Regions from separate parts of the Enterobacter sp. UPMP2061 genome, predicted to be linked through region 1. Evidence: riboswitches for the same ligand, from Rfam matches in the RefSeq annotation. Region 1 holds a riboswitch; each other region holds the start of a gene.
The links. A riboswitch is a leader RNA that binds a small molecule or an ion and turns the genes downstream of it on or off. The one in region 1 is predicted to bind thiamine pyrophosphate.
Positions count from the first base shown of each region.

Region 2: another riboswitch for thiamine pyrophosphate. It lies ahead of thiC (phosphomethylpyrimidine synthase ThiC); the one in region 1 lies ahead of thiB (thiamine ABC transporter substrate binding subunit).
Region 3: another riboswitch for thiamine pyrophosphate. It lies ahead of thiM (hydroxyethylthiazole kinase); the one in region 1 lies ahead of thiB (thiamine ABC transporter substrate binding subunit).

Region 1 covers NZ_JBSKJP010000007.1:150,678-153,953, reverse strand. Annotated here, with positions in the region: gene thiP (thiamine/thiamine pyrophosphate ABC transporter permease ThiP) at 1-320, opposite strand, end outside; gene thiB (thiamine ABC transporter substrate binding subunit) at 296-1,279, opposite strand; TPP riboswitch at 1,311-1,411, opposite strand; gene sgrR (HTH-type transcriptional regulator SgrR) at 1,448-3,103, opposite strand; gene sgrT (glucose uptake inhibitor SgrT) at 3,192-3,276, shown strand, end outside.
Region 2 covers NZ_JBSKJP010000020.1:7,058-10,333, forward strand. Annotated here, with positions in the region: gene nudC (NAD(+) diphosphatase) at 1-721, opposite strand, end outside; gene ACWKXX_RS21980 (Rsd/AlgQ family anti-sigma factor) at 817-1,314, shown strand; TPP riboswitch at 1,369-1,478, shown strand; gene thiC (phosphomethylpyrimidine synthase ThiC) at 1,558-3,276, shown strand, end outside.
Region 3 covers NZ_JBSKJP010000002.1:400,642-403,917, forward strand. Annotated here, with positions in the region: gene ACWKXX_RS07415 (YadA-like family protein) at 1-639, opposite strand, end outside; TPP riboswitch at 1,256-1,352, shown strand; gene thiM (hydroxyethylthiazole kinase) at 1,388-2,158, shown strand; gene thiD (bifunctional hydroxymethylpyrimidine kinase/phosphomethylpyrimidine kinase) at 2,155-2,955, shown strand; gene ACWKXX_RS07430 (GntR family transcriptional regulator) at 2,998-3,276, shown strand, end outside.

The DNA.
Region 1 (3,276 bases):
GCCACCAGCACGGGCAGGATCAGCGTCATCGCGCACAGCCGCAGCAGGGCAAGCCTGCCGGGGAAACGTCTGCGATAGAGGGCGCGTGCAAGGAAAATGGCCGGGATCGTCGACAGCAGCGCGGAGAGAAACGCCTGCCAGAAGGAGAAACGGATGACGTGCCAGAGATAGCTGTCGTGCCAGAGGGCGAGCAGATCGCTCTCTGGCGCGTTAAACCACAGCGCAAGGAATGCACCCAGGCTGACGACCACCATCAGTATGGCGGCGAGCAGCCCGGGAACTAACCAGCCGGGGATCAGCGGCTGACGGCGCGTTGCCATTCACTAATCCATGCGGCGCGCTGGGCGGCAACCTGCTGCGGCGTATATTCCAGTGAGGTTTGCGGCTTGTTTAGCTGCTCAAAGCCTGCCGGCAGCGCAACGTCAGTGACCGGGTACATCCAGTTTCCTGTCGGAATAGCATTCTGGAATGCCGGGGAGACCATAAATTTCAGGAATTTTTCGGCAAGCTCCGGCTGTTTGCTCGCGGCGGTGCGGGCGGCTACTTCCACCTGCAAATAATGCCCTTCAGCAAAGTTCGCGGCGGCGTAGTTATCCTTCTTCTCGGCGATAATGTGGTAGGCCGGAGAGGTAGTGTAGCTCAGCACCAGATCGCTTTCGCCTTTCAGGAACAGGCCGTAGGCTTCGCTCCAGCCTTTGGTGACGGTAACGGTTTTCGCGGCCAGCTTCTGCCACGCTTCCGGCGTTTTATCCCCGTAGACTTTCTGCATCCACAATAGCAGCCCCAGACCCGGCGTGCTGGTACGCGGATCTTCATAAATTACGCGCCATTTCTGGTCACTTTCGACCAGCTCTTTCAGGCTTTTGGGCGGATTCTTCAGCTTGTTTTTATCGTAGACAAACGCAAAGTAGCCGTAATCAAAGGGAACGAAGGTGTCGTTTTTCCAGCCGCCCGGTACGTTGACGGCATCTGCCGCCACGCCGCTTTTGGCGAACAGTCTGGTTTGGGTGGCGGCTTCCAGCAGGTTGTTATCCAGCCCGAGCACCACGTCGGCTTTGCTGTTTTTGCCTTCCATGCGCAGACGGTTGAGCAGCGAGACGCCATCTTCCAGCGCCACGAATTTCAGCTCGCAGTTGCAGTCGGCTTCAAAGGCTTTTTTTACCACCGGGCCGGGGCCCCAGTCGGCGGAGAAGGAGTCGTAGGTGTAGACCGTCAGAACAGGCTTAGCAAAAACAGGCAGCGCAACCAGCGCCAGCAGAGGAAGAACGTTTTTTAACACTTTGCACCTCAGGGTTGAGTGGCAAAGGATTTTGAGAGACAGCCTCAAATCCCTTCGCCGGCGTTATCCGGATCAGGTTCGACGGGTATTATCTCAGCGCACATCAGTGATGCAGCACCCCGTTGAGAACGGCGCTATTGTAATGATTTGGTGAATATTACGAAAGCGTTATGGCTCCGGCGGCGCAAACCAGGCGGATTTAAAATCAAACCAGCCGAGGGTATTCATCCGCAGACCGCGCATGCTGCGCTGCCCCTGGATCAGCAGCCAGTGGTGAATCAGCGGTACGATCGTCTGCCCGGTCAGTAATTCCTGACACCAGGCGGCCAGATCCATTTCTCCCGCCCGCCACCGCGCGGCGTCCTGCTGCCAGTCCCGGTTGATACAGTGCTGAATCAGGGGCACCTCGTACAGGTGAGAAAAGAGCGAGAAATCCAGCGGCAGCGTAAAATTCGCGCTGTTGAGCCAGATATCGCTGATGACGTCTCCGCGATGCCATTCATCATAATCGACTTCCTGTATCGCCAGCGTCACGCCTTCGGCTGCCAGCAGCGTGCTCATGATCCTCGCCAGAAAACGGTGCTCAATGTGGTCGCGATAGTAGCTGAGGGTGATGGTCTCCAGTCCGGCAGGCTTTTCGCTGCGGACGGGCTGCGCATGGTGCCAGCGTGGGAGCAGGCCATAGGCCGGGAACCACCAGGTCTGGTATTGCTCCTCTGCGTGATAAATCAGGTTAGCGGGCGCCAGAATATGGCTTATCCACCTGCGGACGTCGTGGTTTGCCCCGCGATGGCTGCGGCTATCAAAGAGCAGGTAGTAGCAGCCCTCCTCCAGGCGGCTTTCGAACGCCTTTTCACCGGCTGTTGGCCCTTCCAGGGTCAGGCCTGCGCTCAGCTCTTCGTTGAGATCCGGTAACACCCAGACGTTCACTTCGTCGATCAACGCCCTATAGCCAAAGTAATCATCAAAGGCGCGGATCTTCAGTTGATTACTGTTGTTCCGTGAAACGGAGTAGGGGCCCGTACCAATCGGCTGGCTGGAAAAATTGTTCAGGGATCGCCACTCGGCAGGCAGGATCATTGATGGCACGTAGCCCAGAAGCCACGGAAGCCATTTGTCCGGCTGCGAAAGCTCAATATCCAGCGTCCAGGCCGTTGGAGAGTGGATCCGTGCGATATGCGAATAGAGCGGCAGCGTGCGGGCGCGCTCTAAAGAGGCGATAACGTCGCGCATCTCCAGCTCGCGTCCATGGTGGAAATGAATGCCGGGGCGTAGAAAGAAGCGCCAGTGCAGCGGAGACACCTGTTGCCAGTGATGGGCAATATCCGCTTCCAGTTCCCCGTTTTCCTCATTTATCCGCGTCAGACCGCTGAATATCTGCCGGGCCATGTGGGTTTCAGAGCGACGTAACGCCGTACCGGGCAACAGATTTTTCATTGGGCGGTAGTAAAGTACCCGCAGAATGTGGCGTCCCTGACGAAAGCTGCGTCCCAGATGCGAGACCAGCATCTGGCGCACGGCGGCTTTGTCGCCCACCAGCTGGACCAGCTGATCGATGCGGTCCTGCTCCAGCAGATCCTCCGCTCGCTGTTGCTGTAACGCCAGGCCGGTATAAAGGAAAGTCAGGCGCGAACGCTTGCCGCGTCCGGCTTCGGCCTCCCAGTTTAGCCAGCCCTGCTGCTGCATGGTATTAAGGAGCGTGCGCATATGACGCCGGGAGCAGTTGAGGAGCTCGGCCAGCTCGTTCAGCGTGGTCTCCTGCGATTGCCCCTCGCAGCACTGCCAGAGGCGGATAAATTGTTGTTGCAGACGACCGGAAGGCATAAAAGGGGAACTCCTGACAAAAAATCAGCAATTTATTAATCCCTATATTAAGCCAATAATCCTTATCGATGAAGCGAGGAGGTAAATTATGAAGAGGTCTACCGCACGTCAGTTTTATCAGCACTATTTTTCAGCGACAAAGGGAGTGTCCTGGCTGGCCCGCCAGTGCGCAG
Region 2 (3,276 bases), on a different contig from region 1:
CCACCGTTCCCGGCGGGGGCAGCAGCGGTAAATCGTCGTAGCGATACCAGTTCGCCTCCAGCAGCTCTTTCTGATCGATAACAATCTCGCCGCTGTCGTATTCCGCCATAAACGCGGTCATCAGGGACATCGGGAACGGCCACGGCTGCGACGTCACATAGCGCAGGTTTTTCACCTTAATGCCGCTCTCCTCCATCACCTCGCGCGCCACCGCCTGTTCCAGCGTTTCGCCGACTTCCACGAACCCGGCGAGGACGGTGTGAATGCCGTTGCGATGGCGGGTATGCTGCGCCAGCAGGATGGAATCATCACGGCGGATGGCGACAATGATGCACGGTGCGATTTGCGGGTAGTAGCGTTCACGGCAGTGGCCGCAGAGCATTGCCCACTCGGTTTTGCTCGGGTGCATGGTGTGGCCGCAGTAGCCGCAGTATTTGTGCGAGCGGTAAAACTCCGCCAGCTGCACGCCGCGCCCCGCCAGCTGGAACAGGCCGACATCCCGATCCAACACCTGACGAACGGATCCCATATCCTGACGACGAGCCTGTTGGATCAACCATACCGGATCGCCCTGCCACTCGCCGATCCGCAGCGCCGGTTGGCCGACGAGATCGAAGATGTCTGCCGCACCGTAGGGTATCTCCCCACCGGGCAGCCATAATTTTTGTTCGCGACTGACGATCCACCAACCCAGATCTGATTTTTCAATAATACGATCCATATCTATTGCACTACCTTCGCTTCACTGACATGTTGTTAGCATTATGGTTACATTTTGGATAAGCAGATCCCATTCTAAACCTTATGGAGTCGACCATGTTAAACCAGCTGGAAAGCCTGACTGAGCGCGTTGGAGGAAGTAACACCCTGGTGGATCGCTGGCTACATGTGCGCAAGCATCTACTCGTGGCGTATTACAATCTGGTTGGTCTTAAGCCTGGCAAAGAATCCTTTATGCGGCTGAATGAAAAAGCGCTGGACGACTTCTGTCAGAGCCTGGTCGACTACCTTTCCGACGGCCATTTCAACCTTTATGAACGCATTATCCGCGAAATGGAAGGGACAACGCCGTATTTAGCGGCCAGCAAACTCTGTCCGCTGCTGGAAGCCAACACCCAGCAGATCATGGACTACTACGATTCCACGCTAGAGAACGCTATCGATCACGATAACTATCTTGAGTTTCAGCAGGCGCTTTCCGACCTTGGCGAAGCGCTGGAAGAGCGATTCACGCTGGAAGACAAGCTCATCGCCCTCGTGCTGGACAACAACCTGAATATCAGCACCAGCGATAACGTTGCGCGCCCTGCTTGAGTTCTTAATCGTTAACGAGTAATTTACAACCATTCGCCCCTCTCACGAGGGGGATTTTTCTTGTCGGAGTGCCCAGTGTGAAAGCACGGGCTGAGACCGTTAATTCGGGATCCGCGGAACCTGATCAGGTTAATACCTGCGAAGGGAACAAGAGTCACACTGCTGTTGTATCGCCCCTGAGGCGATCTTCTCTTGCTTCATCCGTCGTCTGACAAGCCATGTCCTTCACATCTGGAATGAGCTATGTCTACAACAAAACTGACCCGCCGCGAACAGCGCGAACACGCACAACGCTTCATCGACACCCTGGAAGGCACCGCTTTCCCGAACTCAACGCGCATCTACATCACCGGTTCACAGGCTGATATCCGCGTGCCGATGCGCGAAATCCAGCTCAGCCCGACGCTTATCGGCGGCAGCAAAGAAAACCCGCAGTTTGAAGACAACGAAGCCGTGCCGGTGTATGACACCTCCGGCCCGTACGGCGACCCTTCTGTTGCTATCAACGTACAGCAGGGTCTGGCAAAACTGCGCCAGCCGTGGATTGACGCCCGTAACGACTGCGAAGAACTGAGCGTGCGCAGCTCGGCGTATACCAACGCGCGCCTGGCCGACGACGGTCTGGACGAGCTGCGCTTTACCGGCCTGCTGACGCCGAAACGCGCCAGAGCGGGTAAATGCGTGACCCAGCTGCACTACGCGCGCCAGGGGATCGTCACGCCGGAGATGGAGTTCATCGCCATCCGCGAAAACATGGGCCGCGAGCGCATCCGCAGCGAAGTGCTGCGCCACCAGCATCCGGGTGAAGGGTTTGGCGCTCGCCTGCCGGAAAACATCACGCCGGAATTTGTGCGTGACGAAGTGGCCGCCGGGCGCGCCATTATCCCTGCCAACATCAACCACCCGGAATCCGAGCCGATGATTATCGGCCGCAACTTCCTGGTGAAGGTCAACGCCAATATCGGCAACTCAGCGGTGACGTCATCCATCGAAGAAGAGGTGGAAAAGCTGGTCTGGTCGACGCGCTGGGGCGCGGACACGGTGATGGATCTTTCCACAGGCCGTTATATTCATGAAACCCGCGAGTGGATCCTGCGTAACAGCCCGGTGCCGATCGGTACCGTCCCGATTTATCAGGCGCTGGAGAAGGTCAACGGCATCGCCGAAAACCTCACCTGGGAAGCGTTCCGCGACACGCTGCTGGAGCAGGCGGAACAGGGTGTGGACTACTTCACCATCCACGCGGGCGTGCTGCTGCGCTACGTGCCGATGACGGCGAAACGTCTGACCGGTATCGTCTCACGCGGCGGTTCGATTATGGCGAAATGGTGCCTTTCCCATCATCAGGAAAACTTCCTCTACGAGCACTTCCGCGAAATCTGCGAGATCTGCGCCGCGTACGACGTCTCCCTGTCGCTGGGCGACGGCCTGCGTCCTGGCTCCATCCGCGATGCTAACGACGAGGCGCAGTTTGCCGAGCTGCACACGCTGGGCGAGCTGACCAAAATCGCCTGGGAGTACGACGTGCAGGTGATGATTGAAGGCCCGGGCCATGTGCCGATGCAGATGATCCGTCGCAACATGACCGAAGAGCTGGAGCACTGCCACGAAGCACCGTTCTACACCCTGGGGCCGTTGACCACCGATATTGCGCCGGGCTACGACCACTTCACGTCAGGCATTGGCGCGGCGATGATCGGCTGGTTCGGCTGCGCCATGCTCTGCTACGTGACGCCGAAAGAGCACCTCGGGCTGCCAAACAAAGAGGACGTGAAGCAGGGGCTGATCACCTACAAGATTGCCGCCCACGCAGCGGATCTGGCGAAAGGCCATCCGGGCGCGCAAATTCGCGACAACGCCATGTCCAAAGCACGCTTTGAATTCCGCTGGGAAGACCAGTTTAACCTGGCCCTCGATCCGTTCACCGCCCGCGCCTATCACGACGAAACCCTGCCGCAGGAA
Region 3 (3,276 bases), on a different contig from region 1:
TTGTGCGCCAGTATCACCCTTATCACCCTTATCACCCTTATCACCTTTCATGCCTGTCGCGCCAGCATCGCCTTTTTCACCCTTCGCGCCGGTTGCACCGATATCCCCTTTTTCACCCTTTGCGCCAGTCGCGCCGGTATCCCCTTTATCGCCCTTTGCGCCAGTCGCACCGGTCTCCCCTTTATCACCTTTCGCTCCATCTGTACCGTTGATGGGTTTAGGTGCATTTTCGAGAGCAGTAAGGCGGCTATCCTGAATATTATCGACGTGTTGAAGGTTGATAATGGCTGCGCCGTTAGTCGCCACACCCTGTAGGGCCGTCTCACTTTTCAGACTGGCGGTATCGGCAAGCGCGCCGGCAAGCAACGCTTTCTGATGTGCGTCGTTAGCCATTTTATCCACGACTAACACGCCTAATTTTGTGGACTGAAGGTCGTCATTAACCTGCGTTAAGCGGTTATCCGTTGCGATATCACGGTTAATGCTATCAGCGTTGTTTTGTGTAATCTGATCCTGATGGTCATTTACAATATTAGTGATTTGCTGATCGTCCCAAACCGTATTCGCGGCTTCAGCCTGGCTCATTGTACCCGCTAAGACAACGCCCATTACAAAAATAGCAATAAAGGGTTTATTCATAGATTTCATTTGAAAAGCTCACATCATTAATTGTCGAAAAATACTGAAGCTGAATCGCTTTGTTTTGTGGATTAAAAAAACGGGTGAACGTTGTCTAAATCTTATTTAGTAACGCGAGTAAACTATCAATTAAACGCAAACCAATGATGTTGATCTAAGTCATAAATATTATGAATAGTTCCGACGGCGTAAAAGTCATTTTGCGGTTGTTATTAATGTAAACATTAAGGTGAAAATGAGGTGGTAAATGAGAGAGTTAAATTAAGTGTTTGACAGAGATAAAATTCTGCAAAATAAATGTTTACATTAATATGTGGGTTTATTTCATACGAAAGAAGGTGGGCTGTCTTATAAAAGTACTCCCGGTGCGTCATTATGGATAAAAATAAAATTTCTCAGCATAGTGAGTGAATAATATTTTTCATGAGTTCTTAACAAATAAGGTGGGATAATTAACTGAACAATAATGTATACATATTGAGGGTAGTTAATATCTTGTCGTTTATTGTTCTTTACAGGGGGTTAACGGACAGCCCTAAACCCCTTGCACCCGGGTTACCCCCCGGTTACACTACATGACTACGAATGCTCATTTCGTAAGCAACTGTTTTATAAGTAATTTGACTCGGGGTGCCCTTCTTTGTGAAGGCTGAGAAATACCCGTATTACCTGATCTGGATAATGCCAGCGTAGGGAAGTCAGATGCCTACCCGGTCATCGCTTCTTCACGCACGGCAGGAGCGAAACCATGCAGCCTGACCTGCTCGACTCACACGTTTTACATCAATTCCGAACCCGTTCCCCGCTCACGCACTGTATGACCAACGATGTCGTGCAGACCTTCACCGCCAACGTTTTGCTCGCGCTGGGTGCTTCCCCGGCAATGGTGATCGAAGCCGAGGAAGCGGAACAGTTTGCCGCGCTTGCCGATGCCCTGCTCATCAACGTGGGTACACTCACCGCGCCGCGCGCCCAGTCGATGCGTCGGGCCATTGAGAGCGCGGTAGCCGCAGGTACACCCTGGGTTCTGGATCCGGTTGCGGTTGGCGCGCTGGCGTACCGCACCCGATTTTGCCAGCAAATATTGTCCCTTAAACCTGCGGCCATTCGTGGAAACGCCTCCGAAATCCTTGCCCTTGCCGGAATGAGTGCGGGCGGGCGCGGGGTTGATTCCACCGATACGGCGGCGAGCGCGTTGACCGCTGCGCAGACGCTCGCCCGTCAGACCCATGCCGTTGTGGTCGTCACGGGAGAAGTGGATCACATCACTGATGGTCAGCGAACCCGTACGGTCGCGGGCGGCGACCCGCTGATGACCCGCGTGGTGGGAACAGGCTGTGCGCTCTCGGCGGTCGTCGCCGCCTGCTGTTCGCTGCCTGGCGACAGGCTTGATAATGCGACGGCAGCCTGCGGCTTTATGAAGCGCGCAGGGGCAGCTGCACTGACTCACAGCCGGGGCCCCGGCAGCTTTGCCCCGGCGTTTCTGGATGCGCTTTACGCGCTGGAGGAGCTGGTATGACACGCATTAATGCCCTGACTATTGCGGGAACCGATCCCAGCGGCGGAGCGGGGATCCAGGCAGACCTGAAAACCTTCTCTGCGCTCGGCGCTTACGGATGCTCGGTTATCACCGCGCTGGTGGCGCAAAACACGCGCGGTGTACAGTCGGTATATCGTATTGAGCCGGATTTTGTCGCCGCACAGCTGGATTCGGTATTCAGCGATGTACGCATCGACACCACCAAAATCGGCATGCTTGCAGAGGCGGACATTGTTGAAGCGGTCGCTGAACGTCTCAAACGTTATCAGATAAAAAACGTGGTGCTCGATACCGTGATGCTGGCCAAAAGCGGCGATCCGTTGCTCTCCGCCTCTGCCGTCGACACCCTGCGTAAAAAGCTGCTGCCGCAGGTGGCGCTGATCACGCCAAACCTCCCTGAAGCCGCCGCGCTGCTGGATGCGTCACACGCGCAAAACGAACGTGAGATGAAAGAGCAGGGCAATGCGCTGCTGGCGATGGGATGCAGCGCGGTGCTGATGAAAGGCGGTCATCTTGATGATGCAGAAAGCCCGGACTGGCTCTTCACCCGCGATGGCGCGCAACGTTTCACTGCCCCGCGGGTACAGACCAAAAACACCCACGGCACGGGATGTACGCTCTCGGCGGCGCTGGCGGCGCTGCGTCCCCGAAACGCGAACTGGGCGGATACGGTGCAGGAGGCGAAGATCTGGCTCTCGTGCGCGCTGGCAAAAGCCGATTCTCTGGAAGTGGGTCACGGTATTGGGCCGGTTCACCATTTTCATGCATGGTGGTAAGCCGTATACTGGCATAAAACCTTATGCCAGAGAAAAACAGAGATGGAACAAGCGCATACCCGGTTAATTGCTCAACTCAAGGAACGAATTGCCGCACCGGACAACACGCCGTTGTACCTGAAATTTGCCGAAACGGTTAAAAACGCGGTACGCAGCGGCGTGCTCGCGCACGGTAATATTTTGCCTGGCGAGCGCGATCTGAGCCAGCTGGCCGGTGTGTCGCGCATTACTGTGCGTAAAGCGATGCAGGCGCTGGAAGAGGCCGGCGTCGTCACCCGCGCGCGTGGATACGGTACGCAAATCAACAATATCTTTGAATAT